DNA from 3 places in the Streptomyces sp. NPDC056734 genome. Region 1 is predicted to be linked to each of the others. Evidence: predicted binding sites of a transcription regulator. Region 1 holds the regulator's gene; each other region holds the start of a gene.

Region 1 (9,978 bases):
GGGCGGGAACTGCTGGCCGACGAGGACCGGCGGGTCGAGCGGATCCTGCTGGAGCTGCGGCTGCGGGAAGGGGTGCCGCTGGCGCTGCTGCGGGCACAGGGGCTCGCGGCCTCCCGCCGGGCCCTGGAGGAAGGGCTGCTGGACGAGGGGGCGTACGGGCAGGGGCGCGCGGTGCTGACGCTGCGGGGGCGGTTGCTGGCGGACGGGGTGGTCAGGGATCTGGTGGACTGATCACCCCGGGGCGTGGACTGATCACTCCGGCGAGTGAATCGGTGCGGAACGAGGGTTCGGTGCCTAACCTGATCCCTAAGCTGCCGCGGACAGTACGCGGCGAATGTGGAGGCCACGGAGATGACCGCTGTGGACGAACGTGGAGTCGCAGAGTTCCTCGCGCGATTTGAGCCGCCCGACGGACTCAAGGTGGAGCTTCTGCGGGGAGAAATCGTGATGAGGGCCAGCCCTGATCTGGTGCACAACCTGATCGTGCTCCTCACCGAGAGGCAGATCCCGCTGGATCGCTGGTATCCCCTGCAGACTCAGGACGTGGATGTACTCGACGAGGCGAGCGAGCCTGTTCCCGACCTGGTGGTCGTGGCGCGGGACGTCCTGCCCAGTTCCGGACGTCTCCTGCCGTGCCCGTTGATCACGATGGCCGTGGAGGTCGTCTCGAAGACCAGCGTCTACCGTGACTACGCCCTCAAACGATCCGTCTACGCGGCAGGCAAGGTGCCCGCCTATCTCGTCATCGACCCGATCATGGGGCAGTGCGTCCTGCTGACGAAGCCGGAGGGGAAGGGCGAGGCAGCCGACTACCGGGTACAGCACATCGCGAAGTTCGGCGAGGCGATGCCGCTCGACATCCTGGGCGTCGAGTTGGACACCAGCGAGTTCGGTACGTACCCCGATGTCAGGCCCCACCGCTATCCGTGACGAAATCGATCAGCTCCTCCACCCTCCCCAGCAACTCCGGCTCCAGATCCCGGTAGGACCCCACCCGCCCCAGGATCGCCTGCCACACCGCGCCCGTGTTCTGTGACGGCCAGCCCAGCGCCCGGCACACCCCCGTCTTCCAGTCCTGCCCGTGCGGGACGCGCGGCCACGCGGGGATCCCCAGGGCCGACGGCTTCACCGCCTCCCAGATGTCGATGTACGGATGCCCCACCACCAGCGCGTGCTCGCTGGTCACCGAGCCCGCGATCCGCCACTCCTTGGTGCCGGGCACCAGATGGTCCACCAGGACGCCCAGACGGGCATCGGGGCCGGGGCCGAAGGCCGACACGATCGACGGCAGGTCGTCCACGCCCTCCAGGTACTCCACGACGACGCCCTCGATCCGCAGATCGTCGCCCCACACCTTCTCGACCAGCTCGGCGTCGTGCCGGCCCTCCACATAGATGCGGCCCGCGCGGGCGACCCGGGCCCGCGCACCGGGCACGGCGACCGAACCGGAGGCGGTGCGGGAGGGACGTACCGGAGCACCGTCACCCGTGGGGCGTACGAGGGTGACGGGCCGGCCCTCCAGCAGGAAACCGCGCGGCTGGAGCGGGAAGACGCGGTGCTTGCCGAAGCGGTCCTCCAGGGTGACCGTGCCCGCCTCGCAGCGGATCACCGCGCCGCAGAAACCGGTGCCGGGCTCCTCCACCACCAGACCGGGCTCCGCCGGGACCTCGGGGGCGGGCCGCTGCTTCTTCCACGGCGGGGTCAGATCCGGAGAGTACGGGCGCATTCGCACGACGATAGGAGAAGCGGCCCCCCGACGGGTGCCCGCTCACCCCGACACGCCGAAACGCGCGGCCAGCGCGTCCCGCTGCTCCCGTACGAACGCCGCCCCCACCACCGCTCCGTGACCGGGCACGTACAGCGCGTCCTCGCCGCCCAGCGCCAGCAGCCGGTCCAGGGCGTCCGGCCAGCGCGACGGCACCGCGTCCGGGCCCGCCTGGGGTGGCCCCGACTCCTCGACCAGGTCGCCGCAGAACACCACCTCGCGCTCGCCGGGGACCAGGACGGCGAGGTCGTGGGCGGTGTGGCCGGGGCCGACGTTGGCCAGCAGCGCCTGCCGGCCGCCGCCGAGGTCCAGGGTCCACTCGCCGGTGACCTGACGGCCGGGCGCGGACAGCGCCCGCGCGGCCTGTGACGCGTCCGCCTCGGGCAGCCCGTGACGCACCGCGTCCGCGCGCAGCTCCTCGCGCGCGTGCCGTCCGGTCAGCGCCGGGCCCACACCGACCGCGCCGAACACGTCCGCGCCCGCGAAGGCCGCCGCGCCGAAGACATGGTCGAAGTGCGGGTGGGTGAGCGCGAGATGGGTCACACGGCGACCCGTGAGCGCCTGCGCGCGGGCCCGCAGCTCGGCGCCCTCGCGCAGGCTGGCCCCCGCGTCGATCAGCAGCACCGCCCCCTCGCCGGCCACCAGGCCGACCGTGCAGTCCCACCGCGGCAGCCGGCACCGCCCGACGCCGGGCCCCAGCCGCTCCCAGCCCAGCTCTTCCCAAGTCACCGTCATACGGCGACGCTAGCGGTAGCGACACGGGCGGTGTGCCCGCCGCGGGGCCCCGTCATGGCCGGTCTTGCCCCGGGCGCGCCGGACGGCCGTACACTGGCCGGGCAGGGCTGGCACTCGGGGGCGTCGAGTGCCAGGGAAGACGGCGAGCGGGACGACGACTGCTGGAGGTGTGCGCGGATGCTCAGTGAACGAAGACTTCAGGTACTGCGCGCCATCGTCCAGGACTACGTCGGCACCGAGGAGCCCGTCGGCTCCAAGGCGCTCACCGAGCGGCACAACCTGGGCGTCTCCCCGGCCACCGTGCGCAATGACATGGCGGCCCTGGAGGACGAGGGCTTCATCGCGCAGCCGCACACCTCCGCCGGGCGGATCCCGACGGACAAGGGCTACCGGCTGTTCGTCGACAAGCTCGCCGAGGTCAAGCCGATGTCCGGCGCCGAGCGGCGTGCGATCCAGAGCTTCCTGGACGGGGCGGTCGACCTCGACGACGTGGTGGGGCGGACGGTACGGCTGCTCGCCCAGCTCACCCGGCAGGTCGCCGTGGTGCAGTACCCGTCGCTGACCCGGTCCACCGTGCGCCATGTCGAGCTGCTGGCGCTGGCGCCCGCGCGGCTGATGCTGGTGCTGATCACCGACACCGGCCGGGTCGAGCAGCGGATGGTGGACTGCCCGGCGCCCTTCGGCGAGATCGCCCTCGCCGATCTGCGGGCCCGGCTGAACAGCCGGGTGGCCGGGCGCCGGTTCCCGGACGTGCCGCCGCTCGTCCAGGATCTGCCGGAGAGCTTCGACGCCGAGGACCGGGGTACGGTCCAGACGGTACTCTCCACACTTCTGGAGACGCTGGTGGAGCAGACCGAGGAGCGGCTGATGATCGGCGGCACCGCCAACATCACCCGCTTCGGACATGATTTCCCCCTCACCATCCGGCCCGTCCTGGAGGCGCTGGAGGAACAGGTCGTCCTCCTCAAGTTGCTCGGCGAGGCGAAGGATTCGGGCATGACCGTGCGGATCGGTCACGAGAACGCCCATGAGGGACTCAACTCCACGTCGGTCGTGTCCGTGGGCTACGGTTCGGGCGGCGAGGCGGTTGCCAAGCTCGGCGTGGTCGGACCGACCCGCATGGATTACCCGGGAACGATGGGAGCGGTACGGGCAGTGGCACGTTACGTCGGACAGATCCTGGCGGAGTCGTAAGTGGCCACGGACTATTACGCAGTTCTCGGTGTGCGTCGCGACGCGTCGCAGGATGAGATCAAGAAGGCGTTCCGGCGGCTCGCGCGCGAGCTGCATCCGGACGTCAACCCGGATCCGAAGACCCAGGAGCGGTTCAAGGAGATCAACGCCGCTTACGAGGTGCTGTCGGACCCGCAGAAGAAGCAGGTCTACGACCTCGGCGGCGACCCCCTCTCGCAGGCGGGCGGCGCGGGCGCGGGCTTCGGCGCCGGTGGCTTCGGGAACTTCTCGGACATCATGGACGCGTTCTTCGGCACGGCGTCGCAGCGCGGGCCGCGCTCGCGCACCCGCCGCGGCCAGGACGCCATGATCCGTATCGAGATCGAGCTGGACGAGGCCGCGTTCGGCACGACCAAGGACATCCAGGTCGACACGGCGATCGTCTGTGCCACCTGCAACGGCGAGGGCGCGGCCCCCGGCACCACGGCGCAGACCTGTGACATGTGCCGCGGCCGGGGTGAGGTCTCGCAGGTCACCCGGTCCTTCCTGGGCCAGGTCATGACCTCCCGGCCCTGTCCGCAGTGCCAGGGCTTCGGCACGGTCGTCCCCACCCCGTGCCCCGAGTGCGCCGGTGACGGCCGGGTCCGCTCGCGGCGCACGCTCACCGTGAAGATCCCGGCCGGTGTCGACAACGGCACCCGTATCCAGCTCGCGGGCGAGGGCGAGGTCGGGCCCGGCGGCGGACCCGCCGGTGACCTCTACGTCGAGATCCATGAACTGCCGCACGCGATGTTCCAGCGGCGCGGCGACGATCTGCACTGCACGGTCACCATCCCCATGACCGCGGCCGCCCTCGGCACCAAGGTGCCGCTGGAGACCCTCGACGGCATGGAGGAGGTCGACATCCGGCCCGGCACCCAGTCCGGCCAGTCGATCCCGCTGCACGGCCGGGGCGTCACGCATCTGCGCGGCGGCGGCCGGGGCGACCTGATCGTCCACGTCGAGGTGATGACCCCGACCAAACTCGACCCGGAGCAGGAACGCCTGCTGCGCGAACTGTCCAAGGCGCGTGGTGAGGAACGCCCCACGGGGCAGTTTCAGCCGGGGCAGCAGGGGTTGTTCTCGCGGTTGAAGGACGCGTTCAACGGGCGGTGAGCTGGCGCTGCCGCTGGGGTGCCGGTGAGCTGCCGCGGCGGGCCCGTCCGGGGAGGGGCCGAGGGGCCTCGGGGGTGCCGCCCCGGGGTGGCCCGAGGGGCGCGCTGGGGCTGCCCGGCCCGGGGGTTGTGAGCAGCGGGGTGCTGATCCTGGGTCGCCTGAGGGGGCTCAGGCGGCCCGCGCCTCTGAAGGACGACGCTCGGATCGCTCGCCCCAGGGGGGCCGATGGACATGGGCGTTCGCTGCTTCTGGGTGGGCTGGTGGGCTGGTTGCCGGTGGGCACCAAGGCCGCGTGGTCCGGAGGGGGGTCGGACATCGGACGCGGCGCTTCCCGCCCCCCGGGGTAGCCCGGTCGGTATCCGCATCCTGCCCCCCGGGGCCAGCCCGGTCGGCATCCGAGTCCCGCCCCCCCCGCGCACCCCGCCCGGTATCCACAGCCCCACCCCCGCAGCCCCGCGTACCGGCCTGCGTTGTCCCGATCCGTCCCTATGCCTGGGGACTATGCCAACCGTTAGGGTGGATTCGGACTTGTCCGAGCGACGTGACAACATGCGGTCATGTCCTCCGTGCTGACCGATCTCTTTCCGCACCCGATCGTGCAGGCCCCCATGGCGGGCGGCGTCTCCGTGCCGCATCTTGCGCTCGCCGTGTCCGAGGCCGGCGGGCTCGGGTTCCTCGCCGCCGGGTACAAGACGGCCGACGGCATGTATCAGGAGATCAAGCAGCTGCGGACGCTGACGAACAAGCCCTTCGGGGTCAACCTCTTCATGCCCCAGCCGGACACCGCCGACCCCGCCGCCGTCGATGTCTACGCCCATCAGCTGGCCGGCGAGGCCGCCTGGTACGAGGCCGAGCTGGGCGACCCCGAGAGCGGACGCGACGACGGCTACGACGCCAAGCTCGCCGTGCTCCTCGACAACCCCGTCCCCGTGGTCTCCTTCCACTTCGGCGTGCCCACCCCCGAGGTGCTGGAGTCGCTGCGCCGGGTCGGGACGCTCACCCTGGTCACCGTCACCACCCCCGAGGAGGCCCTCGCCGCGCAGCGGGCCGGTGCGGACGCGGTGATCGCGCAGGGCGTGGAGGCCGGCGGCCACCAGGGCACCCACCGCGACATACCCGAGAACGACGGATCGGGACTCGGCCTGCTGTCACTGGTCGCCCAGGTCCGAGAGGCCGTCGCCCTGCCGGTCGTCGCCGCCGGAGGCATCATGCGCGGCTCGCAGATCGCCGCCGTCCTCGCCGCCGGAGCCCAGGCAGCCCAGCTCGGCACCGCCTTCCTCATCACCCCCGAGTCCGGCGCCAACCCCCTGCACAAGCGGGCCCTGACCGACCCGCTGTTCGGCCGCACCCAGCTCACCCGCGCCTTCTCCGGCCGCCCCGCCCGCGGCCTGGTCAACCGCTTCCTGCGCGAGCACGGCCCGTACGCGCCCTCCGCCTACCCCGAGATCCACCACCTCACCGCACCGCTGCGCAAGGCCGCCGCCAAGGCCGGGGACGCCCAGGGCATGGCCCTGTGGGCCGGACAGGGCCACCGGCTGGCCCGTGAGATGCCCGCCGCGCAACTGGTCGAGGTGCTGGTCGCCGAACTCACCGCGACCGGGACGGCGCTGTCCGCCGGAGGGGACGCCCGATGACCGCCCCCGTCTTCGTCGTCGAGCACTTCCACGCCGGGGACGGCGGACGCTACGTCCTGGACGGGCCCGAGGGACGCCACGCGGTCTCCGTCAAGCGGCTGCGCCCCGGCGAGGACGTGATCCTCACCGACGGGGCCGGACGGTGGGCCGACTGCACGGTCCTCGGCACCGAGGGCAAGGACCGGCTGATCGTCCTCCTGGACAGCACCGCCGAGGAACCGGCCCCCGAGCCCCGCCTCACCGTCGTACAGGCCCTCCCCAAGGGCGACCGGGGAGAGGTCGCCGTCGAGACGATGACCGAGGTCGGCGTCGACGCGATCGTGCCCTGGGCAGCCGCCCGCTGTGTCACCCAGTGGAAGGGCGAGCGCGTCGCCAGAGGGCTGGCGAAGTGGCGCAACACGGCCCGCGAGGCCGGAAAACAGTCCCGCCGGGTGCGTTTTCCCGAGGTCACGGGCCTGATGTCCGGCAAGGAGGTCGCCGAGCTGCTCGCCACCGCCGACTTCGCCGCCGTACTCCACGAGAGCGGCGACGCGGGCCTGGCCGGGGCCGAACTGCCCGCCGAGGGTCATATCGTGCTGGTCGTCGGGCCCGAAGGAGGCGTGTCCCCCGAGGAACTGGCACTGTTCGACGCGGCCGGGGCGCGGGCGTACCGGCTCGGGCCGACCGTGCTGCGCACCTCGACCGCCGGCACCGCCGCCGCGGCACTGCTGCTGGGCCGCACCGGACGCTGGTCGTTCTGATCTCCACGCGGGAGGACGTCGTGGAACTCGCCCACGTCAGACTGCTGGTCACCGACTTCGCCGCCTGCTACCGCTTCTACGCCGACGTCCTCGGCCTCAAGCCACGGTCGGGGGCGACGACCGGGGGACCGTAAGAGAAACTCAGCCCCGCCGCCGGAGCCGCCAAAGTCACCGGAGCCGCCGCGATGGCCCCACTCCTCGTCGAGATGCGCGAACCGGCCACCGGGCACCGCCCGCTGGTCGTGCTGCGGGTGGACGATCCGGACGACTGCTGCGCCCGCACAGCGGCCCGCGGCGCCACCCTCCCGCACGGACCCGCCCCACAGGCCGAACGCATGCGCGTCGCCCATCTCAATGACCCCGAGGGCAACTTGGTGGAACTCCAGGAGTGGCGGTTGCTGGTCGGCTGAGCACGAGTACGAGCCCGAGCCGGCTCGCAACGCCCCCAGGTCTGCGCCAGGGCCGCCTTACGTGCCCCGATGCGTACTACCGCCACGGGCGCGACGATGGCACGCTGCCGTCATGGGGGCAGTACGGCAGACATCGCGGCCGGCATCGTGGCAGGCGTTACGGCGGGCAGGGCCGGGCGTCCGGGTGCGCAGGTCCGTCGGGGCCGTGGCGGGCGTGGTGCTCGCCGTGGGCGGGACGGCGGCCTGTGAACCGGGGACCACCGTGAGCACCGCGACCATCACCTTCACCACCGACCAACTCGTCACCCAGGAGCTGGAGCGGCAGAAAGCCCAGGTCCGGTGGCTCACCTGCACCGCCGACCTCGGTGACGGCGCCACCCCGAGCCCGTCCGCGAGCGAGAACACCGTCGCCGACGTCGACTGCGAGGGGCAGACCGACGACGGCAAGGACATCACCGTCACCGGGAAGGTCACCCGGGCCGTCAGCGGGGCCTGTGTGCGCGGCGATCTCACCGCGAAGATCGACGGCAAGGAGTGGTTCCAGGTCTCCGGGCTCGGCGACTGCGACGCCACCAGCGCGCCGCCCGTGAACCAGCCACCCGGCGCCGAACCGACCACGACGGTCACCGTCACCCGGACCGTCTACTGCCAGAGCGACCCCGAGTGCTGGCCCGAGGGGAAATGACCGCGTTCGCGTCAAGCACGCGGCAAGTGATCCCAAACCCCTGTGCGGAAACGCCCCGCCTGCATAGGGTGATCAGGTGATTCAGTCCCCAGTGCCTGCGTACCTCCGGTTTCCGCATGTCCAGGGCGAGTCGGTCGCCTTCGTCGCCGAGGACGACGTCTGGATCGCCCCGCTCGACGGCGGGCGGGCCTGGCGGGTCAGCGCCGACAACGTGCCCGCCACCATGCCGCGCATCTCGCCCGACGGCACCACGGTCGCCTGGACCTCCACCCGCGACGGCGCCCCCGAGGTGCACCTCGCCCCCGTCGACGGCGGCCCCTCCCGGCGGCTGACCCACTGGGGCAGCGCCCGCACCCAGGTCCGCGGCTGGACCTCCGACGGCCGGGTCCTCGCCCTGAGCACCCAGGGCCAGGCCACGCTCCGCCGCACCTGGGCCCACGCGATCCCGCTCGACGGCGGCCCCGCCGAGACCCTCCCGTACGGCCCCGTCGGCGCCGTCGCCCACGGCCCCGCCACCGTGCTGCTGTCCGCCCCGATGGGCCGCGAGGCGGCCTGGTGGAAGCGGTACCGGGGCGGTACGGCGGGCAAGCTGTGGATCGACCCCGACGGCGACGGCGAATTCGTACGGCTGCACGAAGGGCTGGACGGCAACCTGGAGTGCCCCGTGTGGGCGGGCGAGCGGATCGCCTTCCTCTGCGACCACGAGGGCACCGGCGCCCTGTACTCCTCCCTCGCCGACGGCTCCGACCTGCGCCGACACACTCCACTGGACGGCTTCTACGCCCGTCAGGCGTCCGGTGACGGCACGCGTGTCGTGTACGCGTCCGCGGGCGAACTGTGGCTGCTGGACGACCTCGACACCGCCGAGCCGCGCCGCCTCGACATCCGCCTCGGCGGCCAGCGCACCGACCGCCAGCCCTACCCGGTGAACGCCGCGCGCTGGTTCGGCGCCGCCGCCCCCGACCACACCGCGCGCGGCAGCGCGGTCGCCGTGCGCGGCGCCGTCCACTGGGTCACCCACCGCTCCGGCCCGGCCCGCGCGCTCGCCGCCGAGCCGGGGGTACGGGCCCGGCTGCCGCGCACCTTCCGCGCGGACGGCGAGGAATGGGTGGTGTGGGTGACGGACGCCGAGGGCGCCGACGCCCTGGAGTTCGCGCCCGCCACCGGCCCCGCCGCCTCCCCCCGCCGGATCGCCGCCGGCCGGCTCGGCCGGGTCCTGGAACTGGCCATGGCCCCCGACGGCAGCCGTGCCGCCGTCGCCTCCCACGACGGCCGGCTGCTGCTCGTCGATCGCGAGACGGGCGAGGTCCGCGAGGTCGACCGCAGCGAGGACGGCGACGTCAGCGATCTCGCCTTCTCGCCCGACTCCGGCTGGCTGGCCTGGTCCCACCCCGGCGCCCGCCCGCTCAGCCAGCTCCGCCTCGCCCACACCACCGATCTGACGGTCACCGAGGCGACCCCGCTGCGCTTCCAGGACTACGCGCCCGCCTTCACCCCCGACGGCAAGCACCTCGCCTTCCTCTCCAACCGCTCCTTCGACCCCGTCTATGACGAACACGTATTCGACCTGGCCTTCGTGGTCGGTGACCGACCGCACCTGATCACCCTGGCGGCGACCACCCCGTCCCCCTTCGGCCCGCAGCGCCACGGACGGGCCTTCGAGGCGCCGGACAAGGACGAG
Region 2 (9,978 bases), on a different contig from region 1:
GGCAGCACCGGGCGGGCGGCCACCGGCCCCGGGCGCCGGGGGCGCGGGGTGCTCAAGGTGCTGGGGATCGCCGTCGCCGGGGCGGTGGTGCTCGGGGTGGCCGCCGGCGGGTGGGTGTACTGGAAGCTCAACGACAACATCACCAGCGTCGACATCAACAGCGCGCTCGGCGACAACCGCCCGGAGAAGCCCGCGATCACCCCCTCGCCCGGTGCGGAGGCGGCCTCGGCGCCGCTGCCGAGCCAGGCGATGAACATCCTGGTGCTGGGTTCGGACTCGCGCAGCGGTGCCGAGAACCAGCGGCTGGGCGGCGGTGACACCTCCGGCGCCCGCTCCGACACGGCGATGGTGTTCCACATCGACGCGGGCGGTGAGTCCGGCACGGTCGTCAGCATCCCGCGCGACACCCTCGTCACCCGGCCGTCCTGTCCGCTGCCGGACGGCGGCGAGACGGAGGAACAGCACGGGGTCATGTTCAACACCGCGTACTCGGTGGGCGGGCCGGTCTGTGCCGTCAAGACGGTCGAGTCCTTCACCGGGGTACGGATGGATCACTACCTGGAGATCGACTTCGCCGGGTTCGCCGCGCTCATCGACGCCGTGGGGGGTGTCACCGTCACCGTCGACCAGGACATCGAGGACGAGCAGTCCCACCTGACCCTGGAGGCGGGCACCCATCTGCTGGACGGCGAGCAGGCCCTCGGTCTGGCACGCACCCGCTACAGCCTGCCCGGCGGCAGCGACCTCGCCCGCATCGAGCTTCAGCAGCGGCTGGTGAAGGCGCTGCTGACCCAGATCGCGGACACGTCCCTGCTGACCGACCCGGCCAAGCTGTACGACGTTGCCACCACCGTCACCGGCAGCCTCACCACCGATACCGGGCTGGACTCCCTGGGCGAGCTGGTCGGCCTCGGCGAGAGCCTGCGCGCGCTGTCCCCGGACGCGGTGGAGACGCTGACCCTGCCGGTGGTCCGGGCGCCCTCCGACCCCAACCGGGTGGTGGCCGACGAACCGGAGGCGGGGGAGCTGTGGGAGTCGCTGCGGTGAGGTGAGGTGGGCCCGGCCCGCCCGGCTCCGGAAAAGAATCTGGCGCGCGTGTCGATCCGGCGTCCCCCCGCTCGACGCACAGGGTGAGAGGCGGAAAAGGAACCCGTCCCCGACCCGAGAGCGAGCGTCACCATGCCGCGCTACATGTCCCTGATCCGAGTCGACGAGAACGACGCCCCCGAGGGCGGCCCCAGCCCCGAGCTGATGCAGCGGATGGGGGTACTGCTGGAGGAGATGACCAAGGCCGGGGTCATGCTCGACACCGGCGGGCTGCTGCCTACCGCCGAGGGCACCCGGGTGCGCTGGGAGGGCGGCAAGATCTCCGTCACCGACGGGCCCTTCACCGAGACCAAGGAGGTCATCGGCGGGTACGCACTGCTCCAGTGCAAGGACCGGGCCGAGGCCGTCGAGTGGACCACCCGCTTCCTGAAGGTGCACGAGGACCACTGGACGGTGACCGTCGAGCTGCGGGAGATCGTGGCCGGCTAGTACGGGGGCCGGCCCCCGCCGGACCCGCAACCTGCTTGGCTCCCGGCGCCGCGCGGTGTTCCATGGGGCTGTGAACGGACAGCCCCCAGGCGACCCGCGCGGCACCGCCGATCCCGCCGAGAGCGCCGGGACGGCCGAGAGCGACGGGACGGCCGAGACCGACGGGACGGCCGAGAGCGACGGCACCGCCGAGACCGACGGGACGGCCGAGAGCGACGGGACGGCCGAGGGTGACCGGCCCGCCGAGACCGACAGGACCGTCGAGGGTGACCGGCCCGCCGAGACCGACAGGACCGTCGAGGGTGACCGGCCCGCCGAGACCGACGGGACGGCCGAGGGTGACCGGCCCGCCGAGACCGACGGGACGGCCGAGGGCGACCGGCCCGCCGAAACCGACAAGACCGTCGAGACCGTCTTCCGGCTGGAGTCCCCCCGGATCATCGCCGCCGTCACCCGCATCGTGCGGGACATCGGCATAGCCGAGGAGATCGCCCAGGACGCGCTGGTCGCCGCCCTGGAGCAGTGGCCGCGCGACGGGGTGCCGGACAACCCCGGCGCCTGGCTGACGACCACCGCCCGGCGCCGGGCGATCGACCTGGTCCGCCGCCGGGACACCTACGCCCGCAAGCTCACCGAGATCGGCCGCGACCTCACCGACGTACCGCCGCCGCCCGAGCCCGCCGACCCGCAGGACATCGACGACGATCTGCTCCGGCTGGTCTTCACGGCCTGCCACCCGGTGCTGACCCGGGAGGCCCGCACGGCCCTCACCCTGCGCCTCCTCGGCGGGCTGACCACCCCCGAGATCGCCCGCGCCTTCCTGGTCCCCGAGCCGACGGTCGCCCAGCGCATCGTGCGCGCCAAACGCACCCTCGCGACCAGGAACATCGCCTTCGAGGTCCCGTACGGCCCGGACCGCGAGGCCCGCCTGGGCTCGGTCCTGGACGTCATCTACCTGATCTTCAACGAGGGGTACGCGGCCACCGCCGGGGACGACTGGCTGCGCCCGGCGCTGTGCGAGGACGCCCTGAGGCTGGCCCGGCAGCTGGCGGCGCTGATGCCGAAGGAGTCCGAGGTGCACGGGCTGGCCGCGCTGCTGGAGTTCCAGTACGCGCGCACCGCCGCCCGTACCGCCTCCGACGGCACCCCGATCCTGCTCAAGGACCAGAACCGCCGCCGCTGGGACCGCCTGCTGATCGCCCGGGGCGTCCACGCCCTCACCCGCGCCGACGCCACCGCCACCGGCGCCCTGGGCCCGTACGCCCTCCAGGCGGCCATCGCCGCGTGCCACGCCCACGCGTACACGTACGAGGACACCGACTGGCACCGCATCGCCACCCTCTACGCCCTGCTCGCCACCCGGGCCCCGTCCCCGGTGGTGGAACTCAACCGAGCGGTGGCCGTCTCGATGGCACAGGGCCCGGCCCAGGCCCTGAAAATCGTGGACACCCTCACCACAGAACCGGCCCTACGCGACTACCACCTACTCCCCAGCGTCAGAGGCGACCTCCTGGAACGCCTGGGCCGGGTGGAGGAGGCGAGGGCGGAATTCACCAGAGCGGCAGCCCTGGCAGGCAACGAGAGAGAACGGAACCTCCTCCTACGCCGAGCAAGGGCAACCCCCTCTTAGGGGCGCGGGGAACTGCGCGACCAGCCACAAACAACCCGCACCCGCAAACCAACAGCCCCCGCCACCCCCTTAGGCGGGCCGCCCGACAAGCATCGCCGGCGCCCCCGAAACCCGCGTCAAAAACACAGTCGCGGCGTTGGGCCCCCGAGGCTTCACCATCCGCCGCAACTCCTCCGGCTCCACAGCCGACCCCCGCTTCTTCACGGTCAGATTCCCCACCCCCCGCTCCCGCAACAACGCCTTCAGCTTCTTCACCCCGAAAGAAAGCTGATCGGTGATCTCATAGGCGGTGGCATACGGAGTACCCCGCAACGAGTCCCCCGTGACATACGCGATCGTCGGATCGATCAGCCCACCCCCCACCTCCTCGGCCACCTCGGCCACCAGATGCGCCCGGATGACGGCCCCGTCGGGCTCGTACAGATACCGCCCGACGCCCCGCACGGCGGGATCCGGCAGCCCCCGCCCCACCAGGCTGTACCCCCCCGGCAGCAACGTGGCCCGCACACCCCCCGCAACCCCGCTCCCGAACCACAGCACCGCCTCCTTCACATCCCCGCCGTCCGAGATCCACTCGGCCTCGGCGGCGTCCGGCACCGCCTCGTGCGGGATGCCGGGCGCGACCTTGAGGGCGGCGAGCGGAGCCTTGAGCGCGGTCGCCACCGCCCAGGACAGCGGCGGCGAGTACGCCTCCGGATCGAAGATCCGCCCCCGCCCACCCCGCCGCGCCGGATCGACGAACACCGCGTCGTACGGCGCCACGTCGATGTCCGTCACCTCCGCCTCCCGTACGTCGATCAGCTCGCCGAGCCCGAGCGCGGCGGCGTTGGCGCGGGCGGCGGCGGCCGTGAGCGGGTCGCGGTCGACGGCGAGCACCCGGATCCCGGCGCGGGCGAAGGCGATCGCGTCCCCGCCGATGCCACAGCACAGATCGGCGACCGAGGTCACCCCGGCCTCCCGCAGCCGCGCGGCGCGATACGTGGCGACACTCGCGCGCGTCGCCTGCTCGACCCCGTCGGGCGTGAAGAACATCCGCCCGGCGTCCGCCGCGCCGAACTTCGCCGCCGCCCGCTGCCGTAGCCGGGCCTGGCCGAGCGCGGCCGAGACCAGGGCGGCCGGGTGCGAGCGGCGCAGCCGGGTGGCGACGGCGAGTTCCTGGGCGGGATCGGTGTCCCGCACCTCGTCGAGAAGGGCGTGGCCCTCGGGCGTGAGCAGGCTGTGGAGCGGGGCGAGGTCGTTCACCGGGTCATTGTGGGCCAGTCGGTGGATGGTGTGCGCCCGGTGGCGGTGTCGGCGGGGGGTGGGGGCGGGGGGCTGCCAGGATCCGAGGGCATGGGAGAAGTCGTACAAAAGGATAAAAATAGGGTGGCCGGGTGTGCGGGGCGGGCCCCGGCCCGGATGGCCGTCGCCGCGCTGGCGCTCGCCGCGCTCGCCGCGCTCGCCTCGGGCTGCGGACTGAGCGGCGACCTGTCCGGCTCGGGATCCGGTTCCGACCCATCCGTCAAGCCCGCGTCCGGACAGCAGAACGGCGGCCCGCAGAACGGCGGCCCGCAGAACGGCGGCCCGCAGGACGCGGCGGCCCGCCAGCGGGCCGAGCGGCAGGCGGTGGTGGCCGCCGCCAAGCGCTGGGGCCTGAAGACGCCCCCGCTCACGCCCCCCGCGCCCCCGGCGGAGAAACCGGCCATCACCACCCGCGACGGCTTCGAGGTCGACGGCCATGTGGAGGAGGGCCTCCCGCCCGTCTTCACCACCATCCCCACCCGCGAGAAGGTCGTCTTCCTCACCATCGACGACGGGGCCGAGAAGGACCCGGAGTTCCTGCGGATGATGAGCGAGCTGAAGGTGCCGTACACGGCGTTCATCAGCGACTACCTAGTCAAGGAGGACTACGCCCACTTCAAGGACATGCAGGCCAGGGGCGTAGTCCTGAACAACCACACCCTCGACCACCCCTACCTGCCGGGCCTGTCCTACGAGCAGCAGAAGCATGAGATCTGCGGCATGCAGGACGTGATCGAGAAGCGCTACGGCAAGCGCCCCGTGCTCTTCCGCCCGCCCTTCGGCAACTACAACAAGGACACCCTGGTGGCCGCCAAGGCGTGCGGCATCACGTACGCGCCGCTGTGGAACGAGGAGGTGTTCGTCGACCACTGGGAGTACCGCGAGTGGGACCGGGATCTGCACCCCGGCGACATCGTCCTCAGCCACTTCCGGGGCCGCGACGACTGGGAGGGCACCATGCCCGACATGATCCGCCTCTTCCTCGACAAGGTGACCGAGAAGGGGTACGCGGTGGGCCGCCTGGAGGACTACCTGTGAGGCACCGCCTGCTGGCCGCCGCGCTGCTGCTCCTCACCGTCTCGTCGGTGGCGGGCTGCGGCCGGGGTCCGGGCCCGTCGGCCTGGGTGGAGTCGGCGGGCGGCGGCCCGGGCACGTCACCGGGCGCCTCCGGCACGGCCCCCGTCCCCCGGGTGCTCTCCCGCGTCCCGACCCGGGACAAGGTGGTCTTCCTGACGTACGACGACGGGGCGGAGCGCGATCCGCGGTTCGTGGAGATGGTCCGTCAGCGGCGGCTCCCCGTCAGCCTGTTCCTGACCGACAGCGTGGCGGGCCCGGGGTACGGCCACTTCGCCCGGCTGCGCGCGGTGGGCGCGACCCTCCAGAACCACACCATGGACCACGCCGCCCTGCGCGGCCTGCCGTACGCCGGCCAGCGCGCCGAGATCTGCGGCCAGCAGAACAAACTCAAGGCCCGCTTCGGCATCCGCCCGGCACTGCTGCGCCCGCCGTACGGCATGTACGACGACACGACCCTGCGGGCGGCCCGGGACTGCGGCATCCGGGCCCTGATCCTCTGGCGCGTCACGGCAACCGACACCGACACCCACTTCACCGAGGGCCCGCCCCACCTGATGCCGGGCGACATCATCTCCGTAACCCCGGACGAAACCCCCGGCCCCACCCTGGTCCCCCGCACCACCAGACTCCTGAAGGAGATCGAGGAGCAGGGCCTGAGGGTGGGCAAACTGGAGGACTACCTGTAGCCCGCTCCGGTCGGCTGAGAATCCCCGGCCCGGGCAGCGCCCTGAAGGGGCGCGGGGAACTGCGCGACCAGCCCCCACCAACCCGCACCCGGCACAAAACCGACCCCACCCACGGCGCGAAGCCACCCACGGTGCGAACCCACCCACGGCGCGAAGCCACCCCAAAACACCGGCGCACAAGAACCCGGCGCACACCAGAACCCCCCCGAAACGCCGGAGGCGATTGGCACTCCGCTTGACCGAGTGCTAATCCCGGTCATAGTCTCAGGTCTGGCACTCCCCCCTGGAGAGTGCCAACAACGCGACGGGCAGGTCCGGCACCCGCGACGACGGATCCACCTGGTCGCCACCTCAGACAGTTAACCCCGTGAGATCTCCGAAGGGGGAGGTCGGATCGTGACGACCACCAGCTCCAAGGTTGCCATCAAGCCGCTCGAGGACCGCATTGTGGTCCAGCCGCTCGACGCCGAGCAGACCACGGCCTCTGGCCTGGTCATCCCGGACACCGCGAAGGAGAAGCCCCAGGAGGGCGTCGTCCTGGCCGTGGGCCCGGGCCGTTTCGAGAACGGCGAGCGCCTGCCGCTCGACGTCAAGACCGGCGACGTCGTCCTGTACAGCAAGTACGGCGGCACCGAGGTGAAGTACAACGGCGAGGAGTACCTCGTCCTCTCGGCTCGCGACGTGCTCGCGATCATCGAGAAGTAATTCTCCTCAGAAGTTCCTCTACTGCGCCGCTGGCCCCCGCTAACACCAATGCACCCGGGCGCCGGGGGCGCAGTGCCATTTCACCCAGAATTCCGAGAGGGCTCACGCTGTCATGGCGAAGATCCTGAAGTTCGACGAGGACGCCCGTCGCGCCCTTGAGCGCGGCGTCAACAAGCTGGCCGACACGGTGAAGGTGACGATCGGCCCCAAGGGCCGCAACGTCGTCATCGACAAGAAGTTCGGCGCCCCGACCATCACCAACGACGGCGTGACCATCGCCCGCGAGGTGGAGCTGGAGGACCCGTACGAGAACCTGGGTGCCCAGCTGGTGAAGGAGGTGGCGACCAAGACCAACGACATCGCGGGTGACGGCACCACCACCGCCACCGTGCTGGCCCAGGCACTCGTCCGCGAGGGCCTGAAGAACGTCGCCGCCGGTGCCTCCCCGGCCTCCCTGAAGAAGGGCATCGACGCGGCCGTCGCCGCCGTCTCCGAGGAGCTGCTGGCGACCGCCCGCCCGATCAACGACAAGGCGGACATCGCCGCCGTGGCCGCGCTGTCCGCCCAGGACCAGCAGGTCGGCGACCTGATCGCCGAGGCGATGGACAAGGTCGGCAAGGACGGTGTCATCACCGTCGAGGAGTCCAACACCTTCGGCCTGGAGCTGGACTTCACCGAGGGCATGGCCTTCGACAAGGGCTACCTGTCGCCGTACTTCGTGACGGACCAGGAGCGCATGGAGGCGGTCCTGGAGGACCCCTACATCCTGATCAACCAGGGCAAGGTCTCCTCCATCGCGGAGCTGCTTCCGCTGCTGGAGAAGATCATCCAGTCCAACGCCTCCAAGCCGCTGCTGATCATCGCCGAGGACGTCGAGGGCGAGGCCCTGTCGACCCTGGTCGTCAACAAGATCCGCGGCACCTTCAACGCCACCGCGGTGAAGGCCCCCGGCTTCGGTGACCGCCGCAAGGCGATGCTCCAGGACATGGCCGTCCTGACCGGCGCGACCGTCATCTCCGAGGAGGTCGGCCTCAAGCTCGACCAGGTCGGCCTGGACGTGCTCGGCTCCGCCCGCCGGATCACCGTCACCAAGGACGACACGACCATCGTCGACGGCTCGGGTGACAAGTCCGAGGTCCAGGGCCGCATCGCCCAGATCAAGGCCGAGATCGACAACACCGACTCCGACTGGGACCGCGAGAAGCTCCAGGAGCGCCTCGCCAAGCTGGCCGGCGGCGTGTGCGTGATCAAGGTCGGCGCCGCTACCGAGGTGGAGCTGAAGGAGAAGAAGCACCGCCTGGAGGACGCCATCTCCGCGACCCGCGCCGCGGTCGAGGAAGGCATCGTCTCCGGTGGCGGTTCCGCCCTGGTCCACGCCGTCAAGGTCCTTGAGGGCAACCTCGGCAAGACCGGCGACGAGGCCACCGGCGTCGCCGTGGTCCGCAAGGCCGCCGTCGAGCCGCTGCGCTGGATCGCCGAGAACGCCGGCCTGGAGGGTTACGTCATCACCTCCAAGGTCGCCGAGCTGGAGAAGGGCCAGGGCTTCAACGCCGCCACCGGCGAGTACGGCGACCTGGTCAAGGCCGGCGTCATCGACCCGGTCAAGGTCACCCGCTCCGCCCTGGAGAACGCCGCCTCCATCGCCTCCCTCCTCCTGACGACCGAGACCCTGGTCGTCGAGAAGAAGGAAGAGGAGGAGCCGGCGGCGGGCGGCCACCACGGCCACTCGCACTGACGCACGGCGAACTGACGGCCGTACGACCATCTGAGTGACGTACGGGAATGTCAGAGGCCCGGCACCCTGAGCCCCAGGGTGCCGGGCCTCGCCGTGTGCCGCGCTCCAGCTTCAGCGCCTCGCCGAACTGCTGCTGGAGCTGCGCTCTGCCGCCTACTCCTCGCCCCGCCCGGCGGCCTGCCCCCTGAACCCCTGGGGCGGAATGTCACAGAGGGTCATCACGCGCGGATTCCGCAGTCAACGGCGGCAGCGGCGGCAGTGGGTTTCGTCACCGAGGGGCCGGAAGAGCATGGGCTGTACGTGAGGGCCTTCGCACTCGCGGGCGCGGGTCAGGCGGGGGGAGAGCCGGGGGCCGGGAGATGCGGAGGTGGCCGTGGCCGGTTCGGGGGCGGGGACGGGGGGCGGGTCGCTCAGGAGGTGGCGCAGCAGGCCGCCGGGGCGATGGACGGGCGTGCCGTCGTCGGGCAGGCCGCGCAGGATGTGGCTGCGGATGGCGGTGGGCGGATGCCCGGCGGCGAGCCAGCGGGCGGTGAGTCCGGCCAGCTCGGTGTGCATGGCGGCGGGGATGTGACGGAGGTCGGGGGAGAGGCGGGGGTAGGTGGCGGTGAGGGCGCGGGCTTGTTCGAGCAGCTCCGGGTCTTCGGGGGCCGCTGGGGCCGCTGGGGCCTCGGGGGGTTTGGGGGGTTGGTTGGGGGTGTTCTCGGGGGTGTCCGTATCTGGATAGCGGTCGGCGGGCGGGGTGGTCGGTCCACCGACGGCCGGATTCCGGGGACCCGGCGCGGGAACCGGTTGTGTGGTGGTGCCTACGGGGATCCGGGCGAGGATCTTGGCGGCTTCGGCGGCGTTCAAAGGGACGCTGGAGACGAGCTGTTGGGTGACCCAGCGGCCACCGGGACCTTGGAGCCGCCGCTCGTGCACGAAGCCCTCGTCCTTGAGCTGCCGTTTGGCGCGGGTGAAGGCGCAGGCGCCGATGTTGGCGCGTTCGGCGGTACGGGAGAGGGGTTCGCGGGTGCCCTCGGGGAGGGAGAGCTGCCAGGTGAGGAGCCGGACGGCGTCGGAGGACAGACGGGGGTGGCGGATGATGTCGTGGGAGAGCTGGGTGTAGGCGCGCGGGGGCGCGATATGGTGCCGGTAAATCACGGTGGAAGTCGACTTTCCATTAGTGGTTCAGGCCCTCGCGATCGGTTGCAGCCGATGCGGGGGCCGTTTTTGTTGGCGGTCTGGGGCGACCGTACCGCACACAGAGTGTTGGGGTGGGTGCGTTGAGTGAAGGTGGTCGTTCCGGAGCGTTCGCGGTCCGGCCGGCAGGGGCGCGGGGGCCGTACCCG
Region 3 (9,978 bases), on a different contig from region 1:
CGATGCCCGGCGCCGACGGCGAGAGCGAGGCCATCATGGGCGTCGCCGACTGGATGATGGCCTTCAAGGAGAACGGCCACCAGGACCAGATCGGCGAGTTCCTCAACTTCGTGTACAGCGAGCGCAACGTCCTCGACTTCTCCCGCCGGTACGACCTGCTGCCGGTGACCGACTCCGCCTCCGAGGTCATGACCGCGGCCGAGGAGGACGCCGACCTCAAGCCCTTCCTCGACGAACTGCCCCTGTCCGAGCTGTACCCGGTCAGCCGCACGTCCTGGGCGACGGTCAGCGCCGAGGTCAAGAAGAGCATCGGCACCACGGCGAACCCGGACGGCAGCCCGTCGGTGGTCCTCGGCGAATTGCAGGCGACGGCGATGCGGGCGGAGAGCGGGACGGCGGCCGGGTAGGCGGGGGTGTCTGTCAGTGGGGGCGGCTACGGTTCTCGACATGGAACGGGAACGGGAACGGGACGCGCAGGCCCCCAGGGATGCTCCTGACCCTCCTGACCCTCCTGACTCTCTGGGCAGCCGGGAGCGGGGCATCCTCGCGCTGGAGCGCCGGGGCTTTGCGGGGCCGGGTGCGAAGGAGCGGGCGATCCGCGAGGAGCTGGGCCTGGCCCCGGTCCGCTACTACCAGCTCCTCAACGCCCTCCTGGACGATGCCAGAGCCCTGGAGCACGACGCGGTGACGGTCAACCGGCTCCGACGGGTGCGCCAGGCGCGGCGCGGCGAGCGGTGAGGTGTGGGCGGGGGCCGGGGGCGTGGATAGGGTCGGGGCATGGGCAGCCACGAGAGTGACGCGAACCATCTTCCGACGCCGGTGACCGAGGCCGGGCGGCTCGGTCTCGACACGCTGCTGGCCAAGCCACGATCCGCGGTGATCGCCCTCGACTTCGACGGCACGCTGGCGCCGATCGTCCCCGACCCGGAGCGGGCCCGCGCCCACCCGGACGCGGTCCGCGCGCTCACGGCCCTCGCGCCGAAGGTCGCCTCCATCGCCGTGATCACCGGGCGCCCGGCGGAGGTGGCGGTGCGGTACGGGGGTTTCGGCGGGGTCGCGGGGCTGGAGCACCTCGTCGTGCTCGGGCAGTACGGGGCGGAGCGGTGGGACGCGGCGAGCGGGGAACTGACGGCGCCGGAGCCGCCGGCGGGCATCGCGGCGGTGCGGGCGGAGCTGCCGGGGGTGCTGGCGGCGGCGGGCTCGTCGGCCGGGGGCGCGTGGATCGAGGACAAGGGCCGTGCCGTGGCGGTCCACACCCGGCGTGCGGTGGACCCCCAGTCGGCCTTCGAGGCCCTGCGCGCCCCCCTGACCGACCTCGCCACCCGCCACGCCCTGATCGTCGAGCCCGGCCGCTACGTCCTCGAACTGCGTCCGCCGGGCGTGGACAAGGGCGTGGCCCTGCGCGAGTACGTCCGTGAGGTGGGCGCCGAGTGCGTGCTCTACGCCGGCGACGACCTGGGCGACCTCCCGGCGTACGCCGCGGTGGAGTCCCTCCGCGCGTCGGGCACCCCGGGCCTGCTGGTGTGCAGCGCCAGCGACGAGGTCCCCGAGCTGCGGGAACGGGCGGATGTGGTGGTGGAGGGTCCGGCGGGGGTGGTGCGGTTGCTGTGGGGGGTGGCGGGGGTGATTCGCTGAGCGCGGCTGGGGGGCGGCTGTTGTGGGGGGTGGCGGAGGTGTTTGGCCGGGTGCGGGTGGTGGGTGGCTGGTCGCGCAGTTCCCCGCGCCCCTAGGGGGTTGGGGTGGAGCGCGTTCACCAGGACCGTCGGTGAGGTCCTCGCCAGACAAGCCAGCCTCGGCCGCAACGCCCCAGGGGCGCGGGGAACTGCGCGCTCAACCCCCACGCACCCGCACCCGACTACGTATCCTCCGCCCCCTCAGGGGCGCGGGGAACTGCGCGACCAGCCCCCACGCACCCGCACCTGGCCGCGCACCGTCAGACCCCTCCCCGCCCGGAGGGCACCCGCACCCCGCCGCCCACCCTCAGGCCCCCGCCCGGAGCGCCTCCAGCTGGTCCAGGAACCAGCGGGCCGGAGGCAGGGCCGTACCGGCGGCAGCCAGCCGCTTCGTGCGCTCGGCCCGCTCACCCGCGCTCATCACCAGCGCCGCATGCAACGCGGCAGCGGTCCCGCACACGTCGTACGGGTTCACCCCCACCGCGTCCTCCCCCAGTTCCTCCCACGCCCCCGCCTCCCGCGACAGCACCAGCACGCACCCCTCGTCGGAGACGACCGGCACCTCCTTGGCGACCAGGTTCATGCCGTCGCGGATGGGGTTGACCAGGGCCACATCGGCGAGCCGGTACGCCGCGAGGGAGCGCGCGAAGTCGTCCTCCAGGTGGAGCACGACCGGCGTCCACCCCGTCGTGCCGTACCCCGCGTTGATCTCCCCGGCCACCCGCCGCACCTCGGCCATGTAGTCCCGGTACACCGCGAGATCCTGCCGGGACGGGTACGCGAACGCCACGTGGACGACGCGCTCACGCCACTCCGGGTGGTCGTCCAGGAGCTGCCGGTACGCCAGCAGCCCCCGCACGATGTTCTTGGACAGCTCGGTCCGGTCCACCCGGACGATCGCCCGGCGCCCCGCGCCGATCTCCTCCCGCAGCACCCCCATCCGCCGCTCCACGTCGTCCTCGTGCGAGCGCCGCCGCAGGAAGTCCCCGTCGGCGCCCAGGCCGTGCACCCCCACCTCGGTGTCCCCGAGCCCGCCCGTGAACGCCTCGCAGCACGCCGTGAAGGCGTCCGCCCAGCGCCGGGTGAGAAAGCCCAGCCGGTCCGCGCCCAGCATCCCGCGCAGCACCTGCCCGGCGATGTCGTCCGGCAGCATCCGGAAGTACTCCGGCGGCGCCCAGGGGGTGTGGGAGAAGTGGCTGATGCGGAGGTCGGGGCGGAGGTCGCGGAGCAGCCCGGGGACCAGCGTCAGGTGGTAGTCCTGGACCAGGACCGCCGCCCCCTGCGCCGCCTCCGCCGCCAGCGCCTCGGCGAAGGCACGGTTGTAACTCTCGTACGACGTCCACTGGCGCCGGAACTCCGCGTCGAAGACCGGCTCCAGCGGGGTCTGGTACAGCATGTGATGGACGAACCACAGGACCGAGTTGGCGATGCCGTTGTACGCGTCGGCGTGCACGTCCGCCGGGATGTCCAGCATCCGTACGCCCGGCTCGCCGACCCCGCGCCGCACGGCCTCGCGGTCGCCGTCGCCGAGCACCGAGCACACCCACAGGGCGTCCGCCTCGGGGCCGATCGCCGACAGCCCGGAGACCAGCCCGCCGCCCCCGCGTTTCGCGTGCAGCGTGCCGTCGTCGCGTTGCTCGTAGGAGACGGGCCCGCGGTTGGAGGCGACCAGGACCCGAGCAGCGCCGAAGGTTGCAGCCATACGCCTCAACCTAGCCCGAGCCGTAAACGCTCAAACGTACGGTTCTGCCACCCGCCCGCCGTATACGGCGTCACCCGTGGCCTCACGCGACCTTGCGGGACGCGTACTCGGAGATCTCCGCCATCGGCGGCCGCTCCTCGGTGTCCACGGAGTACGTCCGCGGCTCGAAGCCCTCCTCACCGCGCTCGAACTGGGTGATCGAGGGCCGGACCAGCTGCCCGCGGGCCAGCCGCAGCTGCGCGGTGCGGTAGATCGCGGCGGCCATCCGGCCGAGCGCCTGTCCGTCCTGGTGCCGGTGCTTGCGCACCCCGACATCGACCTGGGCGAGCGCGTCGAGGCCCACGAGATGCAGGGAGTCCACCAGCATGCCCAGCTCGACGCCGTACCCGACGGGGAAGGGCAGCTGTTCCAGCAGGGAGCGGCGGGCCGCGTACTCGCCGCCGAGCGGCTGCACGAAACCGGCCAGCTGGGGCCAGTGCAGATTCAGCAGCGGGCGGGCCATCAGCTCGGTGACCCGGCCGCCCTGTCCGGCCGCGCCCGCCAGCGGACGGTCGTACATGCCCTTGACGAGGTCGATCCCGGGCTCGGTGAGCAGCGGGCCGACGATGCCGGACACGAAGTCCGAGGAGAACTCCTTGAGGTCGGCGTCGATGAAGCAGACGATGTCACCGCTCGTGACCAGCAGCGAGCGCCACAGCACCTCGCCCTTGCCGGGGACGGCCGGCAGCCGCGGCAGGATCTCGTCGCGGTGCACCACCCGGGCGCCCGCGGCGGCGGCCACCTCGGCGGTGCGGTCGGTGGAGCCGGAGTCCACGACGACGATCTCGTCGACGAGCGGCACCTGGTCCATCAGGTCGTGGCGGATCACCGCGACGATGTCGCCGACGGTCTCCTCCTCGTTCAGCGCGGGCAGCACCACGCTGACCGACTGGCCGGTGCTGCGCTTGGCGGCCAGGATGCGGTGCAGCGGGCGGTCGGTCAGGGACCAGGTGTGGGTCCCGAGCCAGCGCTCGACTTCTTCCAGCACGGTCCGCGGCTCCTCACTGTTGGGCTCGCACGCGATGGAACCCCAGGTCACCGGCGCCTCACCGGCGGTGTGATCCATCTCGCGGTACGGACGACTATCTCAACTGTCCTGGCCTTCGGTTACAGTCTTGAACAACGCTGATGACCATCGCATGTCGGGGGTCCGCGGCGCACACAACCGAACATATAACCGCAAGAACAACCGCATATTGCTCATCCAGAGGGGCAGAGGGAAACGGCCCGATGAAGCCCCGGCAACCCTCCAGCCGGTCTCGTAACCGATCGCTGACGATCGTCACCGCGAGGCTCCCGGCTAGGGAAGGTGCCAAATCCGTCTCACGACGAAATGCGTCGTGGGGAAGATGAGGAGAAAGGGCCTCGCCTCACATGGCTGTGCAGACTGTCGCGAAGACCGGCAATTCCACCATCGATCTCGGACCCGCCGCCGCGCTCTCCTGCCGCGAATGCGGCCATCGCGTCCCGCTCGGCCCGCTCTTCGCCTGCGAGGAGTGTTTCGGCCCGCTGGAGATCGCCTACGACTTCTCGGCCTACGACACCGAGGAACTGCGGGGGCGGATCGCAGCGGGCCCCGCGAACATCTGGCGCTACGCGCCGCTGCTGCCCGTCCCCGCGGACGTGGCCGACAAGCCCAACCTGAACCCCGGCTGGACCAAGCTCGTCCAGGCCGACAACCTGGCCCGTGAGCTGGGCATCACCGGCGGCCTGTATGTCAAGGACGACTCCGGCAACCCCACCCACTCCTTCAAGGACCGGGTCGTCGCCCAGGCCCTGGAGGCCGCCCGTGCCTTCGGCTTCACCACCCTGTCCTGCTCCTCCACCGGCAACCTGGCCGGCGCGGTCGGCGCCGCAGCCGCCCGCGCGGGCCTGCGCTCCTGCGTCTTCATCCCGCACGACCTGGAGCAGGGCAAGGTCGTCATGGCCGCGGTCTACGGCGGCGAGCTGATCGGCATCGAGGGCAACTACGACGACGTGAACCGTTTCTGCTCCGAGCTGATCGGCGACCCGGCCGGCGAGGGCTGGGGCTTCGTCAACGTCAATCTGCGGCCGTACTACGCGGAGGGGTCCAAGACCCTGGCGTACGAGATCTGCGAGCAGCTCGGCTGGCGGCTGCCCGACCAGATCGTGGTGCCGATCGCCTCCGGCTCCCAGCTCACCAAGATCGACAAGGGGCTCCAGGAGCTGATCAAGCTCGGGCTGGTCGAGGACCGGCCCTACAAGATCTTCGGCGCCCAGGCCGAGGGCTGCTCGCCGGTCTCCGCCGCCTTCAAGGGCGGCCACGACGTGGTGCGCCCGCAGAAGCCGAACACCATCGCCAAGTCGCTGGCCATCGGCAACCCGGCGGACGGGCCGTACGTGCTCGATATCGCGCGGCGTACGGGCGGGGCGGTGGAGGATGTGAACGACGAGCAGGTCGTCGACGCGATTCGGTTGCTCGCGCGGACCGAGGGGATTTTCGCGGAGACCGCCGGGGGGGTGACCGTGGGGGTCACCAAGAAGCTGGTGGAGAGCGGGGTGCTCGATCCTTCGCTGACCACGGTGGTTCTTAATACCGGGGATGGGTTGAAGACGTTGGACGCGGTTGCGGACACCGGGTTGACGGCGACCATTCGGCCCAGTCTGGAGTCGTTCCGCGAGGCCGGGTTGGTCTAGGTCCAGTTCCATTGAATTTGTCTGCGGGCCGGTGGGGGCTGGTCGCGCCCGCGCGGCGGAAGCCGCATATCGATAGCGCCCCGCGCCCCTTAAAGGGCGTTAGCTGACCGGAGGTTCAAAGTGAGCGTTACCGTTCGTATCCCTACCATTCTGCGGACCTACACGGGTGGGCAGGCCGAGGTTGCCGCTGAAGGGGGGAATCTTGGTGAGGTCATCGCGGATCTGGAGACGAAGCATGCCGGGATCGCCGCCCGGGTGCTGGACGATCAGGGCAAGCTGCGGCGGTTCGTGAACGTGTACGTCAATGATGATGATGTGCGCTTCGAGCAGGGGCTGGAGACGGCCACGCCCGACGGGGCCGGGGTGTCGATCATCCCGGCCGTGGCCGGCGGCTGCTGAGTCACCCACCGTTCGTCGAATTGCCCTCTCCGTGAGAGAAACGGAGGGGGCAATTCTGCATGGTTAAGCAGGGTAGAGTTGGGGAACCGCTGCCGTTCGCGTTCCGAGGCAGCGATGAGAAGTAGCCAAAGTGTGAGCTTCCTTTGCGTCTTTCGTTCTCTTTGTCGGGCCCGACTTGCCCCGGAGTCTGAGGAATTCTCCAGAAATTCCCGACCGGTCCTGCCCGGATTTCTCGTCCGATTGACCTGTTGCAGACAGCAGTTGGGCAGATACATTCGGCCGCGGTCGACGCGTTCCGGCGCACGCCCCCACCGATCGGGGGGTGAGGTCTGACCCGGGTCCGCGAAGTGTGGATCTGTGCAAGGGCCAGTAATAGGGGAGTTAGGCATGGCTCAGGGCACCGTCAAGTGGTTCAACGCGGAGAAGGGGTACGGCTTCATCGCGGTCGACGGTGGTGCGGACGTCTTCGTCCACTACAGCGCGATTCAGATGGACGGATACCGCACCCTGGAAGAGGGCCAGCGGGTCGAGTTCGAGATCTCGCAGGGCCAGAAGGGCCCGCAGGCCGATATGGTTCGCGTCACCGCCTGAACATTTCTTGCTAGGGAAGGGCCCGCATCCACTGGGTGCGGGCCCTTCCGCGTGCCCCCTCGACGCCCCGTCGGGGCGCCTCCGCGCCCCTGGTGGATCACGGCGGGCGCTTGCACTCTCCAGGGGCGAGTGCTAATCATTGGCGTTAGCACTCTGAAGGTGAGAGTGACAACGAAGGACCGGGTCGGTGAGGCCGCAAGCCGGGTGGGGCAAGGATCCACAGGGTGAGCGAGCCGTCCGTCGCGGGCGCGGGCGCGGTCCGAAGAATCACCCCCAGTCCTGGAGGGACCACTTCACATGGCCAAGATCATCGCGTTCGACGAGGAGGCGCGGCGCGGCCTTGAGCGCGGTATGAACCAGCTCGCCGACGCCGTCAAGGTCACCCTCGGCCCCAAGGGCCGCAACGTCGTCCTTGAGAAGAAGTGGGGCGCCCCCACGATCACCAACGATGGTGTCTCCATCGCCAAGGAGATCGAGCTCGAAGACCCGTACGAGAAGATCGGCGCCGAGCTGGTCAAGGAAGTAGCCAAGAAGACGGACGACGTCGCCGGTGACGGTACGACGACGGCCACCGTCCTGGCTCAGGCCCTGGTCAAGGAGGGCCTGCGGAACGTCGCCGCGGGCGCCAACCCGATGGCTCTCAAGCGTGGTATCGAGAAGGCCGTCGAGGCCGTCTCCGGCGCGCTGCTCGACCAGGCGAAGGAGGTCGAGACCAAGGAGCAGATCGCCTCCACGGCCTCCATCTCCGCCGCCGACACCCAGATCGGCGAGCTGATCGCCGAGGCGATGGACAAGGTCGGCAAGGAAGGCGTCATCACCGTCGAGGAGTCCCAGACCTTCGGGCTGGAGCTTGAGCTGACGGAGGGCATGCGCTTCGACAAGGGCTACATCTCCGCCTACTTCGCCACCGACATGGAGCGCATGGAGGCGTCGCTGGAGGACCCGTACATCCTCATCGCGAACTCCAAGATCTCCAACGTCAAGGACCTGCTCCCGCTCCTGGAGAAGGTCATGCAGTCGGGCAAGCCGCTGCTGATCATCGCCGAGGACGTCGAGGGCGAGGCCCTGTCGACCCTGGTCGTCAACAAGATCCGCGGCACCTTCAAGTCCGTCGCGGTCAAGGCCCCGGGCTTCGGCGACCGCCGCAAGGCGATGCTGAACGACATCGCGATCCTCACCGGCGGCGAGGTGATCTCCGAGGAGGTCGGCCTCAAGCTGGAGAACACGACCCTGGACCTCCTGGGCCGTGCCCGCAAGGTCGTCATCACCAAGGACGAGACCACCATCGTCGACGGCGCCGGGTCCTCGGACCAGGTCGCCGGCCGGGTCAACCAGATCCGCGCCGAGATCGAGAACAGCGACTCCGACTACGACCGCGAGAAGCTCCAGGAGCGCCTGGCGAAGCTCGCGGGCGGCGTGGCCGTCATCAAGGCCGGTGCCGCGACCGAGGTGGAGCTGAAGGAGCGCAAGCACCGCATCGAGGACGCCGTGCGCAACGCCAAGGCGGCCGTCGAGGAGGGCATCGTCGCCGGTGGTGGCGTGGCGCTGCTCCAGGCTTCCTCGGTCTTCGAGAAGCTGGAGCTGGAGGGTGACGAGGCGACGGGTGCCGCCGCCGTGAAGCTCGCCCTTGAGGCTCCGCTGAAGCAGATCTCCGTCAACGCCGGCCTTGAGGGCGGCGTCGTGGTGGAGAAGGTCCGCAACCTCACCCCGGGTCACGGTCTGAACGCCGCGACCGGTGAGTACGTGGACATGATCGCCGAGGGGATCATCGACCCGGCGAAGGTGACGCGCTCGGCGCTTCAGAACGCCGCGTCGATCGCCGCGCTGTTCCTCACCACCGAGGCTGTTATCGCCGACAAGCCGGAGAAGGCCGCCGCGCCTGCCGGTGGCGGTATGCCGGGCGGTGACATGGACTTCTGATCGGGGTTGCTCGATCTGCGTCCTTATGGTTCGAGGGCGACACCCTCCGGGGGTTCCGGGGGTGTCGCCCTCGGGCGTTTTTGGGGGAGGGGGCGCTTCGTGGTGGGGGGCTTGGGTGGTGGGGGCGGATGCGGGTTCGGTGGGGGCTGGTCGCGCAGTTCCCCGCGCCCCTAGGGAGATGACGGCTGCGTCCGTTCGAAGGGCCCGCGCCCCTAGGGAGATGACGGCTGCGTCCGTTCGAAGGGCCCGCGTGTCTGGGGAGGTGACGGCTGCGTTCGTTCGAAGGGCCCGCGCCCCTGAAAAGCCTCGGCCTCGCGCCCTTTTTGAGGTGTTCCGGGTTTCCCGGAGGGGGGATCTTTCTGTTCGTACGGTGCGCGGGGGAGGGGGTGGGGCGCTAGCGTGCCGCCTATGCGGATCCTCCAACTGTCCGATACTCATATCGAGCGGACCGCCGGACCCAACCGGCACGGCGTCGACCCCATCGAATCGTTGCGTCTGATGCTGGGTGAGCTGCGGCATCAGCGTGAGGTCGACGCGATCGTGGTCACCGGGGACATCGCGGACGACGGGGCGGTGGAGTCGTACGCGATCGCGCGGGAGTTGCTGGGGGAGTTCGCGGCGGGAATGCGTGTGCCGCTGTTCTTCACCACGGGCAATCACGACGACCGTGAGGCGTTCGGCAAGGTGCTCGGCAGCGGGCATCTGGCGGCCGACGGCTCGGACCTCGCCCAGACGGTCCTCTCCTCCGCCGAGGGGGAGCGGGCGGCGGTGAGCGTGGTGCGGGGGTACCGGTTCATCACCATGGACTCGCTGGTGCCCGGCGAGGTGTACGGCGGGCTGAGCGACGCCCAGCTGGACTGGTTGCACAACCTGCTGCGCACCAGTGCCCAGCGGGGCACGATCCTCGCCTTCCATCACCCGCCGATCGCCATGGACGTGGACATCCAGCGGACCTTCGGGCTGCGCAATCCGCGCGCGCTGGGGGAGGTGCTGCAC

The links. Region 1 encodes HrcA, which represses chaperone genes, less so after heat shock. Its sites were predicted from a motif close to TTNGCACTCNGNNNNNCNGAGTGCNAA; they were not measured.
Positions count from the first base shown of each region.
Region 2: a site for HrcA is predicted at 6,434-6,460, ahead of groES (co-chaperone GroES). Genes of this name have one in related genera too.
Region 3: a site for HrcA is predicted at 7,208-7,234, ahead of groL (chaperonin GroEL). Genes of this name have one in related genera too.

Region 1 is NZ_JBHTZD010000031.1:2,000-11,977, reverse strand. Features, by position in the region: gene hemW (radical SAM family heme chaperone HemW) at 1-231, shown strand, start outside; gene ACFRFC_RS33665 (Uma2 family endonuclease) at 352-930, shown strand; gene ACFRFC_RS33660 (DUF3097 domain-containing protein) at 908-1,726, opposite strand; gene ACFRFC_RS33655 (MBL fold metallo-hydrolase) at 1,769-2,500, opposite strand; gene hrcA (heat-inducible transcriptional repressor HrcA) at 2,678-3,694, shown strand; gene dnaJ (molecular chaperone DnaJ) at 3,695-4,828, shown strand; gene ACFRFC_RS33640 (nitronate monooxygenase) at 5,386-6,462, shown strand; gene ACFRFC_RS33635 (16S rRNA (uracil(1498)-N(3))-methyltransferase) at 6,459-7,202, shown strand; partial or broken gene ACFRFC_RS33630 (VOC family protein) at 7,223-7,612, shown strand; gene ACFRFC_RS33625 (hypothetical protein) at 7,725-8,297, shown strand; gene ACFRFC_RS33620 (S41 family peptidase) at 8,389-9,978, shown strand, end outside.
Region 2 is NZ_JBHTZD010000017.1:185,758-195,735, forward strand. Features, by position in the region: gene ACFRFC_RS26060 (LCP family protein) at 1-1,047, shown strand, start outside; gene ACFRFC_RS26065 (YciI family protein) at 1,180-1,536, shown strand; gene ACFRFC_RS26070 (RNA polymerase sigma factor) at 1,958-3,166, shown strand; gene ACFRFC_RS26075 (methyltransferase domain-containing protein) at 3,236-4,408, opposite strand; gene ACFRFC_RS26080 (polysaccharide deacetylase family protein) at 4,499-5,485, shown strand; gene ACFRFC_RS26085 (polysaccharide deacetylase family protein) at 5,482-6,210, shown strand; gene groES (co-chaperone GroES) at 6,607-6,915, shown strand; gene groL (chaperonin GroEL) at 7,028-8,650, shown strand; gene ACFRFC_RS26100 (hypothetical protein) at 8,888-9,790, opposite strand.
Region 3 is NZ_JBHTZD010000005.1:408,130-418,107, reverse strand. Features, by position in the region: gene ACFRFC_RS10260 (ABC transporter substrate-binding protein) at 1-407, shown strand, start outside; gene ACFRFC_RS10255 (DUF3263 domain-containing protein) at 448-738, shown strand; gene otsB (trehalose-phosphatase) at 778-1,635, shown strand; gene ACFRFC_RS10245 (trehalose-6-phosphate synthase) at 1,981-3,375, opposite strand; gene ACFRFC_RS10240 (glucosyl-3-phosphoglycerate synthase) at 3,458-4,402, opposite strand; SAM riboswitch class I at 4,612-4,770, shown strand; gene thrC (threonine synthase) at 4,789-6,072, shown strand; gene ACFRFC_RS10230 (MoaD/ThiS family protein) at 6,193-6,471, shown strand; gene ACFRFC_RS10225 (cold-shock protein) at 6,859-7,062, shown strand; gene groL (chaperonin GroEL) at 7,360-8,982, shown strand; gene ACFRFC_RS10215 (metallophosphoesterase) at 9,391-9,978, shown strand, end outside.